One region of the Youngimonas ophiurae (nom. illeg.) genome, then DNA from elsewhere that is predicted to be linked to it. Evidence: riboswitches for the same ligand, from Rfam matches in the RefSeq annotation. Region 1 holds a riboswitch; the other holds the start of a gene.
What was found. Region 1 has a riboswitch for thiamine pyrophosphate ahead of thiD (bifunctional hydroxymethylpyrimidine kinase/phosphomethylpyrimidine kinase). Riboswitches for the same ligand answer to the same signal wherever they lie in the genome.
Positions count from the first base shown of each region.

Region 1 (7,237 bases):
CGGCCCAGGCCATTTCATTCAACTGGTCCTGCAATTCGGCCGAGGTGCCCGAGAAGATCTGCCAGCTTTCTTGCGGATGGTTGACGATATACTGCGTCGCCAGTTCCGTCGCGCGCAGGAAACGGGTCAGTTTGTCGGCGTCCATCTGATCGGTGTTGGCGACGTAGATCAGCTCGTCATAGGTGGGCACGCCTTCCTCTTCGACGTAGAAACACTTGCCCTCAACGCCTTCGATTTCCATCTGGTTCAGTTCGAAATTGCGGTAGGCGCCCAGCACGGCATCCACCTGGCCCGACATCAGCGAGGGCGACAGAGACCAGTTCACATTGACCAGTTCGATATCGTCCACGCTTAGCCCGTGTTTGCCCAGAATGGCGGTCAGCAGGGCCTCTTCGACACCGGCAACGGAATAGCCGATCTTACCGCCCTTCAGGTCTGCGATGTCCTTGATCGGGCCGTCCTTCAGCACCAGCAGGCAGTTCAGCGGTGTGGCCACCAGGGTGCCGACGCGGGTCAGCGGCAGGCCCTGGGCGACTTGCAGATGCAGCTGCGGCTGGTAGGAGATCGCCAGCTCGGCCTTGCCCGCCGCCACCAGTTTGGGCGGGTCCGAGGGATCGGCCGGCGCGATGATCTCCACCTCAAGCCCTTGGTCCGCAAAGAACCCTTTTTCCTGGGCAACGATGATCGGCCCGTGATCGGGATTGACGAACCAATCCAACAGCAGAGTCATTTTATCGGCCGCCATGGCCGGGGTGGCCGTCAGCAACGCGGCAGCAAGGGCAAGGTGTTTCATAGAGAGTCCTTTCGTGGGGTCTTTGGGGTGGGGTGGCTCTGCGCGCCCAGGGCGATCAGAACGATATCGGTGCGGCTGACGCGGCGCAGATGGTCGGCCGCCTGCCAGGCGCGCAGGCCGGAGCGGCAGGCCAGCACCACGCGGGGCGCGTCTGGCACGGGGGGGCGGGTTTCGAAATCGGCGACAGTCAGCCGGGTGGCGCCGGGCAGGGCGGGGCCGGGCTCTTCTGCTGCGCGCAGGTCGATCACGCTGTCGGTCTGCCGGATCTCACAAGGGGCGATGAAACGGTGGCCGTCCTGCGGGTCGGGCGCGCCATCGAAACGGAACCCCCCAAAGCGGAAATTCAGCGCGTCATAGCTGAGCAGCTGGCCCAGCGGGCTGGGGCAGATCCCGGCCACAACCGCCACGGCCATCTGCGCCTGTAGCGCGCCGATCACCCCGACCGAGGGGCCAAGAACGCCATCTTCGGCGCAGCTGCCCAGCCGGTTGGGCAGGTCGGGGAACACGGCGCGCAGACCGGGGGCACCGGCGCAAAAACCGCCCGCATACCCCTGAGTGCCGACCACCGAGGCACTGATCAACGGCAGGCCAAGGCGCAGGCACAGATCGCTGGCCACATAGCTGGCGGCGAAACTGTCGGCGCAATCCAGCACCAGGGTGATGTCCTCTAGCAATGCGGCCCCGTTGCCGGGGTCAAAGGCCGTTTGATGCGGGGTGATCCGGCAGTCCGGGTTCAGCGCCTGCATATGGGCGGAGGCGGCCTGGGCCTTGGATGTCCCGATGTCGGTGTGGCGGAACAGGGTCTGGCGATGCAGGTTGCTTAGCTCCACCCGGTCTGGATCGACCAGGCGGATCGCCCCCACGCCCGCGCCCACCAGATATTGCAGCACGGGCGCGGCCAGCCCTCCGGCACCGATCACCAGAACATGCGCCTGGGCCAGACGGGCCTGCCCTGCCGGGCCAAGGGCCGGCACGGCGATCTGACGGGCATAACGGGTCATGACAGCTCTTTCAGCCAGGCGCGCACGCGGTCCTCGGGGGCGGGATTTAGCGTGATGTCGGTCACGGCCGAGACACAATCGGCCCCCGCCCGCATCGCCCCCGCCGCGCGTTCCACGGACATTCCGCCGATGGCGATCAGCGGGATGTCCCCGATCAGGGCCTTCCATTCGGTCAGTTTCTCCAGACCCTGCTGGTGCCATTTCATTTTCTTCAGAATGGTTGGGTAAACGGGGCCAAGCGCGATGTAATCGGGGTTGATCGCTAGGGCGCGATCCAGTTCGGCGCGGTCATGTGTGGACAGGCCCAGTTTCAGCCCCGCGGCACGGATGGCGGGCAGATCAGCGGTATCCAGATCCTCTTGGCCCAGGTGAATCCAGTCGCAGCCCAGATCAATCGCCAGCTGCCAATGATCGTTCACCACCAGCGTGGCCCCGTGGGTCTGGCACAGCTGCTGCGCGCGCGCGATTTCGGCGCGCAGCACGTCCTGCGGCTGATCCTTGATCCGCAGCTGGACGAATTTCACCCCCAGCGGCAGCAGCCGTTCCAGCCAGTCGCTGCTATCGAAGATAGGATAGAACGGATGCGGGATCATGATAGAAAAGCCTTTCCAATCAGAGGGGTAGAGGGGGCAGCCATGTCGCGTGGCATCATCGGCTGGGCGCGATAGGCCTGCGCGCCCGCGGCGACCGCCCCGGCAAAGGCCTCGGCCATGGCGGCGGGGTCTCCGGCTTTGGCGACGGCGGTGTTCAGCAACACCGCATCATAGCCCAGCTCCATCGCCTGCGCGGCCTGGCTGGGCAGGCCCAGCCCCGCATCCACCACCAGCGGCACGTCTGGGAAATGCGCGCGCAGGCTGCGCAGACCGTAGAGGTTATTCAGCCCCAGCCCGGTGCCAATCGGCGCGCCCCAGGGCATCAGAACCTTGCAGCCCGCGTCCAGCAGACGGTCACACAGGACCAGATCCTCGGTGCAATAGGGGAACACCTGAAACCCGTCTTCGGACAGGATGCGTGCAGCCTCGATCAGGCCGAATGGGTCCGGCTGCAGTGTGTCCGCATTGCCGATGACCTCAAGCTTGATCCAGGGCGTGTCGAACAGCTCGCGGGCCATGTGGGCGGTGGTCACGGCCTCGCGGACAGAGTGGCAGCCGGCGGTGTTGGGCAGGACGGCCACGCCCAGATCCTGAATCAATTGCCAGAAGGCCTGCCCGGCCTTTTCCGCGCCGCCCTCGCGCCGGATGGACACGGTGGCAATGCCCGCGCCCGAGCGTTGAAAGGCCTGCGCCAGAATGGCGGGCGAGGGGTATTGCGCGGTGCCCAGCATCATCGCGGACTCGATCCGAGTGTCATAGAACGTGGGCATGTCAGCCTCCTTGCATGGGGGCCAGGATTTCCACCCGATCCCCCGGTTTCAGCGTATGAGACGGGCGCAGCGTGGCAGGCACGAAGACCTCATTCACGGCGGTGGCCAGCTTGGCGCCGCTGTGGCCCTGCTGATCCAGCAACTGCTCCAGCGTGGTTGCGTCCGTATCGGTGTCTTGCCCGTTAACGATGATCTTCATACCAATCCTCCGGTGTTGTTCCGTCCAGCAGCAGGGCGCCCACCATCTGCGCCAGCGCGGGGGCCAGCAGGTATCCGTGGCGGAACAGCCCGTTCACATGCAGCGCGTCCGGCAGGTGCCTGATGCGGGGCATGTTGTCGGCAAAGGCCGGGCGCGCGCCGGTGCCGATTTCCAGAATTTCGGCCTCGGCGAAGGCGGGGTTCAGCGCATAGGCGGCGCTGAGCAGTTCCAGCACCGACCGGACCGAGGCGCGCGCGCCGTCCTCGCGCTCGATCTGGGTGGCGCCCAGCATGAACACCCCGTCGCCACGCGGCACGATATACAGCGGATAGCGCGGGTGCAGCAGCCGCACCGGACGGGCGAGCACGATGTCGGGCGTATGCAGGATCACCATCTCGCCCTTGACGCCGCGCAGGTCGGGCAGGCTGTCTTTGGCGGCCAGCCCGCGGCAGTCGATGACCTGCCCCTGACGGGTGGTGTCGGCGGTGAAATGCACGTCCTCTGCTTGCAGAGCATCGCGCAGACCGGACAGGGTTTGGCGTGGATTAATGTGTGATTCCAATGTCATATGCAGCGCGTGGGGGAACCTGCCGGACAGGTGCGGTTCTAGATCGGTTAGCGCGTCCGCTGTCAGGGCGCGGTGGTTTTCGGTGCGCTGGGCAAAGCGGGTCAGCTCGGCGTGATCGCGGCTAAGCGCCACCACGACCGAGCCCATTTGCGTGACCTCGGCGCCGCGCGCGCGCCACCAGTCGGCGGCTTTGCGGCCATGGCGGATGACGGGGGGCTCGGCGCTTTCGCCCTCGCAATCGGGGGCCAGCATCCCGCCGGCCCACCACGAACAGCCCTGCGGACCGGGGCCAAGCGCGGGGTCGCAGACGGTGACGGACTGGCCGCGCCGGGACAGTTCCGAGGCGACGCACAGGCCCACAACGCCGCTGCCCAGAACGGTGAAATCGGGGCTCATGTCCAGACCTCGTGAAAGTGGTGAACCGGGCCGTGCCCGTGGCCGATGCTCAGGTCATCGGCGCGCAGAATGGCCCGATGCAGCCAGCCATGCGCGGCGCGCACGGCGGTTTCCACAGATTGCCCGCGCGCCAGCCCCGCCGCGATACCCGAGGACAGGGTGCAGCCGGTCCCATGGGTGTTGCGCGTATGGATACGGTCAGATTCCAGCCCCAGCGCGCCGCGTTCATTGATCAGCCAGTCGGTGCAGATATTGCCCAGCCCATGCCCGCCCTTCATCAGCACCGCCTGGGGCCCCAGCGCCAGCAGGTTTTGCCCCTGCTGCCTGAGCGCCTCGGCGGTCAGGGTTTCGGGCTGGTCCAGCAGCAGGGCGGCCTCGGGGATATTCGGGGTCAGGACGGTGGCGCGCGGCAGCAGCTCTGTGCGCAGGGGGGCGATTGCCTCGGGGGGCAGCAGCACCGCGCCGGATTTGGCCACCATCACCGGGTCCAGCACGATGGGGCCGTCGAAATCGGCCAGGGCCTGGGCCACGCATGTCACCAGCTGGGGCGATCCCAACATGCCGATCTTGATCGCGGCCACGTCCAGATCCTCCAGCACTGCCGCGATCTGCGCGCGCACCACATCCAGAGGGATCGGATGCACGGCGGTCACGTCCTGGGTGTTCTGCGCGGTGACGGCGGTGATCACGCTGGCGCCATAAACCCCCAGTGCCGAGAAAGTCTTCAGATCCGCCTGAATACCGGCGCCGCCTCCGCTGTCAGATCCGGCGATGGTCAATGCGATAGAGGCCAAGGGTTTCTTCCTTTGATCAATGGACGGATCGAGAGAAAGAAACGGGTCTTTGGGCGTGCAAAATCCCAAAGTCTGTTCCCTCCGCCGGTCCTAACCGGTTCAGGTTCAATGGGTTTGCGGATTGCATCTCAGCCCCTCGGGGCACCCCAACAGATGCGATGGGCATACAGCATGACGGCGCGCGCGTCACCGGAAAATTTCAGATGGCCGGATTTTCGGGGCTCAGAGCTCTTCGCCGCGGGGGGTCAGCAGGTGGCGTTCGGGCAGCCAGGGGTTCAGTGCCAGCGCGGCGCGCAGCACCTGCTGGCCCTCGTCCATGCGGCCCAGCCCCATCAACGCCAAAGCCTTGCCCGTCATCGCGCCCAGGTGCCGGGGCGAGAGGGCCAGAGTGCGCTCCAGATCGGTCAGAGAGGCGCTGTAATCCTGGCGGATGAAATTGACAAAGGCGCGCTGGTTATAGCCCTCGGCATAGTCGGGGCAGTAGGCGATCAGCCGGTCGAACGCCTGCCGGGCGCCCAGCAGGTCATAGCTTGCGCGTTTGGCCATGCCGGCGTTCAGGATCTCTTGGGCGATCTCATCGGGGGCGCTGGCCCACAGCGCCCACATCTGATCCGAAATCTGCCGGGCCTGGGATTCTGATCCGGCCGCCTGGACCCGATCCAGCAGGCGATTCAGCGCGGCGGAGTGATCGGGCGGCGCAGGGCAGGTTGCGGCCTGAAATTCATCCTGCAATTCACCCTGCGATACCGCCTGTGATCCGGCCAGTGTCAGCGCTATGATCCAAGGTTTCAGCATGGCCCAATGGTGACGCATCGCGCGGGCGGGTCAAGTCACGGTTACTTGACCTTACCGGCAAAAGGCCGGATCGTGCGCCCATGTTTCCGATCCGAGATCACAACCCGTCCGACCGCACGCCCTTTGTCACCTATGCGCTGATTGCGGTGAATGTGGCGGTGTTTCTAAGCTACGTGGAGCTGTTCGATGATCCGCGTGCGCTGAACGCGTTCTTTTTTGACTGGAGCCTGATCCCCGCCCGTGTCGCTCAGGGGGCGGGGTATGAGACCCTGTTCACCACCATGTTCATGCACGGAGGCTGGATGCATCTGGCCGGTAACATGCTGTTTTTATGGATCTTTGGCGACAATATGGAGGACGCCTTTGGCCATGTCGGGTTCTTGCTGTTCTATCTGGCCTCGGGGTTGGCGGCGGCCTTTGCGCATGTGGCGGCCGATCCGGGCTCGGTGATCCCGACGGTGGGGGCCTCGGGGGCGATTGCCGGGGTGATGGGGGGCTATCTGTTGCTGTTTCCTAAGGCGCGGATCGACATCTTGTTCATTTTCTTTGTGTTTTTCCGCATCTTTCCGGTGCCGGCCTGGGCGATGCTGGGGGTGTGGTTCGTGCTGCAACTGTTTTCGGGCAGTACCGTGGATGCCAGCGGCGGAGGCGTGGCCTATTGGGCTCATGCGGGTGGGTTTCTGGCCGGATTCGTGCTGGCTTTGCCCTATTGGATGCGTCAGGGCGGTGTGGGGTTTTGGGAACGCACCCATGGCCAGCCCCCCAATCCCGAGAGCAGCTATCCTTTGTCCCGTTCCTCAATCCCGACTGTGAAAAGGCGCCGTAAATGACCCATAAACTGACCTGCCATTGTGGCGCTGTCGAATTGTCCGTGCAGCTAAGCGACGGTTTCAACACCGCGCGGCGCTGCGATTGTTCCTTCTGTCGCCGGCGCGGAGCGATTGCCGTGTCCGCACCCCTGGACGGGATCGAGATCATACGCGGCGCGGATAAGCTGACCCTGTATCAATGGGGCACCAGGACGGCGAAACACTATTTTTGCTCGGTCTGCGGGATTTACACGCATCATCAGCGGCGCTCGAACCCGAATGAATACGGGGTGAATGCCGCCGCGATCGAAGGGGTGAACCCGCGCGATCTGGGCGAGATTCCCTGGGCGGACGGGGTGAATCATCCGAAGGATCGCACCTGACCTGCCGTGCCGCACCCCAAGTGTCGTTACGTCACTTTTCCGTTTGGTCTGACGATTTCGCCTGATGGGGCTTGATCGACTCGGGGTGCTATGATCGTTTGACGATCATAGCCGGGCGGGCGTTTGACGGAGGGGT
Region 1 covers NZ_JBNAGJ010000001.1:347,905-355,141, forward strand. The annotation lists gene ACP15O_RS01830 (ABC transporter substrate-binding protein) at 1-793, opposite strand, end outside; gene ACP15O_RS01835 (ThiF family adenylyltransferase) at 790-1,794, opposite strand; gene ACP15O_RS01840 (thiamine phosphate synthase) at 1,791-2,387, opposite strand; gene ACP15O_RS01845 (thiazole synthase) at 2,384-3,157, opposite strand; gene thiS (sulfur carrier protein ThiS) at 3,159-3,356, opposite strand; gene ACP15O_RS01855 (FAD-dependent oxidoreductase) at 3,340-4,320, opposite strand; gene thiD (bifunctional hydroxymethylpyrimidine kinase/phosphomethylpyrimidine kinase) at 4,317-5,114, opposite strand; TPP riboswitch at 5,174-5,273, opposite strand; gene ACP15O_RS01865 (tetratricopeptide repeat protein) at 5,337-5,909, opposite strand; gene ACP15O_RS01870 (rhomboid family intramembrane serine protease) at 5,990-6,739, shown strand; gene ACP15O_RS01875 (GFA family protein) at 6,736-7,101, shown strand.

Region 2 (7,237 bases), on a different contig from region 1:
CTGCCTGTGCACCCGCCGCGAAACGCTTGTCACCCTGATCGAATATGCGCTACGCGGCGGCGACGCCGAGGAACCGATACAATGACCGACACACCTGCCTTTGACCGCCGTATGCTTGAGGCGCTGATCTGCCCGCTGACACAGGGCCCGCTGGACTATGACGCCGACGCCCAGGAACTGATCAGCAAATCCGCCAAACTGGCCTTTCCCATCCGCAATGGCATCCCGGTGATGCTGGTGGATGAAGCCCGGACGTTGGACTAACCCAGGTAATCCCGCAGCGCTTTTGGTGGATCAGCAAAGGTCTGCTGTGTGTCCAGCGGCCCCTGCGCCGCACCATCGGCCACCAGAATTGTCTGAGGCGCGATACGCTTGGCATCCTCGGGGTCATGGGTCACCAACAACAAAGTCGCGCCGGTTTCCCCCAAAAGCTGTTGTAGCAGATCCAGCATTTCGGCCTTCATCGCGGGGCCCAGGGCGGAAAACGGCTCGTCCAGCAGCACCAGAGGCCGATCCTGCACCAGCACCCGCGCCAACGCGACGCGGCTTTGCTGTCCTCCGGACAATTGCGCCGGTTTGCGCGCCTCAAGCCCTTGCAGGCCAACGCGCTGCAGCGCCTGATGCACTTGCGTCTTCTGCGCCGCGGTCAGGCGCAGGTCAGGCCGCAGCCCCAGCCCCACATTCTGCGCCGCCGTCAGATGCGGGAACAGGTTGTTATCCTGAAACAACACCGACAGAGGCCGCCGCCCCGGAGGCACTTTCGTCACCTCCTGCCCAGCCAGAAAAATACGCCCCGCAGAGGCCGCCTGAAACCCGGCGATCACGTTCAGCAGCGTGGATTTCCCAGCGCCTGACGGCCCGATCACAGCCACGCGGGCCCCGTCGGGCACCTCCATGTCTGCCCACAGCTGGAACCCGTCATGCTCAACGACGATCCCTTCAAGCTTCAGCATTTCCGCGTCCTCCCTGATCCATGATCCAGAACAGCGACAGGCTGGCCGCCAGCAACAAAAGCGCCGCGCCAGCCGCTGCCTCCATCTGATAGGCGCCCATCAGCCGGTACATCTGCAAGGGCAAAGTCGCCTGCGTCGGATCCGCAAACAGGGCAATCACCCCCAGATCCCCCATCGACATCGCCGCCGCCAGCCCCGCCGCAAACCCGATGGACCGGCGCACGCGCGGCAGGATCAGAAACCGGAACCGCGCCCAGCCACGCATATCCAGACTGTCAGCCAGATTGCCGAAATCGTGCTCGATGCTCTGCAAGGCCGGGCTCAGGACGCGCAGCGCAAAAGGCAGCACCATCACCGCATTCACCAGTGCCGTCACCACAAAAGCCAGCGCCGAGGGGCTGGCCCACGGGGTGATGATCAAAAACAGCCCGGTGCCCAGAACCAAAGGCGATGCCGCAAAGCCCATCATTCCCAGCACATCCGCCCAGCCAACCCGCACCGCCGCCGTTGCGATGGTCAGCGCCAGCCCCACACCCAGACTGGTCGAGGCCACCGTGACCATCAGCGAATTGCCCAATGCCCCCCAGACCGAAACCGGCATGACCGCCAGTCCGGGCACGCCCTTCACCACGATCACCCCCAACGGCACCAGCAAAAACCCCGAGGCCAGCAGCAACACCAGCCCATCCTGCACCCGCAGCCACACCCCATCGCCAGAGCTTAGCCCGATGACCCGATCCAGCCCGACAGTATCCGCCTCGTGCCGGCTGATGCGCAGGCCGACCCACACGACCGAGCCCACCAAAGCCGCCTGAATAGCGGCCAGCGTCGCGGCCCGGCCCAGGTCGAAATCAAAACGAAAGGCCTGATAGATCGCCAGCTCCAGCGTGGTGGCTTTGGGGCCTCCGCCCAGCATCAGCACCACGGCAAAACTGCTAAGACACAGGCCGAAAACCGTCAGCAGGGCACTGGGCAGAACCCGGCGCAACATCGGCCATTCCAGAAAGCGCAGCACCTGCCCCGGCCCCATGCCCAGGGTCGCCGCCAGGCGGAAACGCTCGGCCGGGATGTCCTGCCAGCCTTGCAGGATCAGACGCGTCGCCAAAGGCAGGTTGAAAAAGACATGGGCCAGCAACACCCCATGCAGCCCATAGATGGACAGCGGCGGCAGCCCCACCACCCCAAGCAGATTGGACAGCACTCCATTGCGGCCGAACACCGCCAGCAGCCCCAGAACGGCCACAATCACCGGCAGAATGAACGGCGCCCCCAGCAGCGTTATCAACACAGAGCGCCCCGGAAATGCCCGCCGCGCCAGAGCGCGCGCCACCGGAATGGCCAGCCCGACGCTGCACAACGCGGACAAAGCCGCCTGCATCACGGTGAACCGCAGCGCGGCCCAATCGCCAGGGCCGGGCATTCCACCGCCCCCTGCGAACCACAGCACCGCTCCGACTGCGCACAGCACGAAGGCCGCGACAGAAATCGCGGCCAACACTCCGGGCAGAACCCGGCTTATTTCGACAGGGCGCGCAGCCATTCCTCAAGCGCCTGATCGCGCACGGTATCGGCCATATCCGCCGGAACGATCAGGGCCTTTTCCGGCTGGATCAGGGTCTCGAATCCCTTGGGCAGGCCCGCTGCGGGCGTCACCGCCGGGTACATCCAGTTCGTCGTCGGAATGATAGATTGGAAAGCGTCCGAAACCATGAAGGCCAGGAACTGATCCGCCAGCTCTTGCTGATCCGAGGCAGCCAGTTTCGCGGCCACCTCGATCTGCATGTAGTGCCCCTCGTCAAAGCGGGCCGCAGCCTTCGAGCCATCCTCTTCGGCGATCAGGTGATAGGCCGGCGAGGTGGTGTAGGACAGGACCATATCGGCCTCGCCTTCCAGAAACAGGCCATAGGCCTCGGACCAGCCCTTGGTGACGGTGACGATATTGTCCGACAGGCCTTCCCAGATCGCGGGGGCCTCGTCGCCATAGGCGGTTTTTACCCACATCAGCAGGCCCAGACCGGGGGTCGAGCTGCGCGGATCCTGAATGACAATCTTCAGATCGCTGTCAGCCAAGGCCAGAAAATTCGCGGGCCCGTCCTGATCCGCGTTCTTGACGAAAGCGAAATAACCCCAATCGTAGGGCACGAAATGCGCGTCCTCCCAGGTGATGGGCAGATCATAGTCCACGCTGACGCCATGTGCGGCAAACAGCCCCGTCGCCGCCGCATCCGCCGTCAGCGAGGTATCCAGCCCCAGCACGATGTCGGCCTTTGTCCGCGCGCCTTCCAGTTTCAGCCGTCCCAGCAGCGCCGCGCCATCGCCCGCGCCCACGAATTGCAGATCGCAGCCGCATTCGGACTCGAACGCCTTTTCCACGGCCGGGCCGGGGCCCCAGTCCGACACAAAGCTGTCATAGGTATAAATCGTCAGAACGGGTGTTTCGGCCACAGCAGCGGTGGCGGCAAACAATCCCGAGGCAAGCGCAAGATACTTCATCGTATCCTCCTCATTGCGACGGGCGGAGCAGTCGGGAAATGATCCAAACCTTCCCTCCGCCGGTCTTAACCGGGTCAGGTTCAACGGGTTCGCATCACGCATCTCAGCCCACCGTTGCTTGCGCCGGGCACCCCGAGGTGATGTCACAGCTAGCGCCTTGCCCCCTTGCCTTCAAGGCAAAACCGCTTGTTCTGCGCGCCCGGCCCCGGTATTCCACCCCCAAAGGAGCGCCCCATGAGCATGAATTCTTTCGGTCATCTTTTCCGCGTCACCACCTGGGGCGAAAGCCACGGGCCGGCCCTGGGGGCCACTGTGGACGGGTGTCCTCCGGGGGTGGCGCTGACGGCTGACATGCTGCAACACTGGCTGGATCTGCGCAAACCGGGCACCAGTAAATACACCACCCAACGACGCGAGCCCGATCAGGTGAAAATCCTGTCCGGCATGTTCGAAGGCCAGACCACCGGCACTCCGATCCAGCTGATGATCGAAAACACCGATCAGCGATCCAAGGATTACGGCGACATCGCGGAAAAGTTCCGCCCCGGCCATGCCGACATCACCTATTGGCAGAAATACGGCATCCGCGATTATCGCGGCGGGGGTCGGTCCTCGGCCCGTGAAACCGCGGCGCGCGTGGCCGCCGGTGGCGTCGCCCGCGAGGCAATCAAGACCCTGGTGCCGGGTGTGGAAATCACCGGCTACATGACCCAGATCGGCCCGCATAAAATTGACCGTTCCCGCTTCGATTGGGATCAGATCGACCAGAACCCGTTCTGGTGTCCCGATGCCACCGCCGCAGCCGACTGGGCCGATTACATGGACGCGCTGCGCAAATCGGGCAATTCTGTCGGGGCCGTGGTGGAAATCGTCGCCAAGGGCGTCCCCGCCGGCCTGGGGGCCCCCGTCTATGGCAAAATCGACACCGATCTGGCCGCCGCGATGATGTCCATCAACGCAGTCAAGGGCGTGGAAATCGGCGAAGGCATGAACGCCGCCTGCCTGACCGGCGAGGAAAACGCCGATGAGATTTTCATGGGCAATGACGGCCAGCCTGTCTATTCGTCAAACCACGCGGGCGGCATTCTGGGCGGCATTTCCACCGGGCAGGATCTGGTCGTACGCTTCGCGGTGAAACCGACTTCCTCAATCCTGAAAACCCGCCAGACCATCACCAAATCCGGTGAGGCCGCCGAGATCATCACCAAAGGCCGCCACGACCCCTGCGTCGGCATCCGCGCCGTTCCCGTGGGCGAGGCAATGATGGCCTGCGTGATCCTGGACCATCTGCTGCTGCATCGCGGGCAGATCGGGGAAAACCGGGGCAAAATCGGGTGAGCACCCCCCTGCGCCACAAGCTCCGCCAGATCGCGGCCGAGGAAATGGCGCAGGACGCAGCCCATGATCTGGCGCATCTGGATCGGGTGTGGCTGACCTGCGTGGATATCGCCCAGACGCTGCCGGTCGACACTGTGCCCCTGATGGCAGCCGCTTACCTGCATGATCTGGTGAACCTGCCCAAGGACGCCCCGAACCGCGCGCAGGCCTCGGCCCTGTCCGCCAGGGCCGCGCAGCCGCATCTGCGCGCGCTTGGCCTGTCCAGTGCGCAGATCGCACAGGCCTGTCACGCCATCACGGCACATAGCTTTTCCGCTGGAATAGAGCCTGAATCAGACACTGCGCGCATCCTGCGTGATGCTGACCGGCTGGACGCTTTGGGGGCAATCGGCATAGCCCGCAGTTTTGCTGTCTCGGGGCAGTTGGGGCGGAGCTTCTATGACCCCCAGGATCCGTTTGCCACGACGCGCGATCCGGACGACACGCTATTCGCGCTGGATCACTGGCCGATAAAACTGCTGCGCCTGCCCGACGGAATGCTGACAGATCGCGGACGCGCAATTGCGCAGGAACGCGTCTTGCGTATGCGCGATTTTCTGGCCCATTTCGCATCAGAAATCGGCGCGCCCCCGCCCACCCACTGGAGCTGACATGCTGGATATCCTGACCATCACCTTTCCCATTTTCGCGGCCATCGGGCTGGGCTATGCGGCGGTGAAATACCGTGTTTTCGCCCAATCCGAGATGCGCACCCTGGGCAAATACGTCTTGAACGTAGCCTTGCCCGCGCTGCTGTTCAGCGCAGTGGGGCGCCGCGATCTGTCCGAGGTTCTGAACTTCAGCTACATGACTGTCTTTCTGTTTGGCGGGCTGGCCACAATTGCCCTGACCTATACGATCCTGTGGGTCCAAGGCGTGGGGCCTGCGCGGCGCGGCATCGGGGCCATGGGCGCCTCGAGTCCCAATTCGGGCTATGTGGGCTATCCGGTGATGCTGTTGCTGTTCCCGGATCAGGCGGGTGTCATCCTGGCGCTGAACTTCGTGATCGAGAACTTCTTTATCATCCCCATCTGTCTGGTCCTGCTGGAACTGTCCCGCAAAGAAGAGCACGCCTCGGTGGGCCGTATGCTGGGGAACCTGTTCCTGTCGGTGATCAAACGGCCGATGGTGCTGGGGCTGCTGGGCGGCTTTGCGCTGATGCTGTCTGGGATCGAGCTGCCCTCGGGGGCGGATCGGTTGCTGGATATGCTGGCGGCCTCGGCCTCGGCGCTGGCGCTGTTCGTGATCGGAGGCTCGCTGGTGGGCCTGCCCATGCGCGGCAATACCGGGCTGGCCGCTCAGATCATGGTGGGCAAGCTGATCCTCCACCCCGCGATGGTGTTTGCCGCCGCAATGCTGGTTCCGTTGCTGGGCCTGCCCACGCTGGGGGCTGATATGCAAACCGCCGTTATCCTGTCAGCGGCCATGCCGATGTTTGGCATCTACACGGTGCTGGCGCAGGAATACGGGCACGAGGGCGTGGCCTCGATCGCGCTGCTGGGGGCCACGTTCGGCGCGTTCTTTACCCTGTCAGCCCTGTTGGCCATTCTTTAGGCGGGGCGCTGTTTGGATAGCTGAACCGCCAGAATCCCCAACGCAATGGCCGCAACGCCAACCACGTCCAGCAGCCCCAGGCTTTCGCCCAGCAGCAGCGCCGCAATGGCCACCCCAAAGAACGGGTTCAGGAAATGGAAGGTCGAGGCCTTCACCGCCCCCACATGATTCACCAGCCAGAACCACACCCAGGTTGCCGTCAGGCCCGGCACCAGCGTGGTATAGAAAAATGCGACAACCAGCTGCCAGTTCAGCGTCACTGTCATATCCTCCAGCAGCGCGGCCGGCACCGCCAGGATCGCCGAACCCACCAGCATCTGTAGCCCGACAATCATCATCACATTCCCCCCCGAGGACGCCCCGCGCACCGAAAGCGTGGCGATGGTCAGGGCAACCGCACCGATAAAGCACAGCGACAGACCGAAACGGTCCACTTCGGCCTCAAGCCGGGCCCCCATGATGATCACCACGCCGATGACCCCCAGCAGCAGCCCCAGAACACCGATTTTCGGCAAGCGATCCTTGAAAATCACCCAGCCGGCCAGCGCCACCATCAGCGGCATGGTCGAGGCAACAATCGAGGCCAGGCTGGCCTCAATCGTTTGCATCGCGACAAAGTTCAGCCCCAGATACAGCGCATTCTGACACAGGCCGAACAGGATCGTCGCCCGCCATTGGGCGCGCGTCAGGCGAAAGCTCTGCCCCAGCGCCAGCGCAATCGCCACGCCAATCAGACCCGACAGAAGGAACCGCAAAGACAAGGACGCCATGGGCGGCGCATATTGCACGATCACCCGCGCCGAGGTGAAGGCCGAGGACCACATAAGCGCAAAGGCCATGCCCATGCCGATTGCCTTGAT
Region 2 covers NZ_JBNAGJ010000004.1:57,069-64,305, reverse strand. The annotation lists gene ACP15O_RS10195 (LON peptidase substrate-binding domain-containing protein) at 1-85, shown strand, start outside; gene ACP15O_RS10190 (Trm112 family protein) at 82-264, shown strand; gene thiQ (thiamine ABC transporter ATP-binding protein) at 261-953, opposite strand; gene ACP15O_RS10180 (thiamine/thiamine pyrophosphate ABC transporter permease ThiP) at 940-2,493, opposite strand; gene thiB (thiamine ABC transporter substrate binding subunit) at 2,469-3,446, opposite strand; TPP riboswitch at 3,481-3,591, opposite strand; gene aroC (chorismate synthase) at 3,681-4,784, shown strand; gene ACP15O_RS10165 (HD domain-containing protein) at 4,781-5,434, shown strand; gene ACP15O_RS10160 (AEC family transporter) at 5,436-6,377, shown strand; gene ACP15O_RS10155 (DMT family transporter) at 6,374-7,237, opposite strand, start outside.
Region 2: linked by a shared signal. The riboswitch ahead of thiB (thiamine ABC transporter substrate binding subunit) and the one ahead of thiD (bifunctional hydroxymethylpyrimidine kinase/phosphomethylpyrimidine kinase) in region 1 are both predicted to bind thiamine pyrophosphate.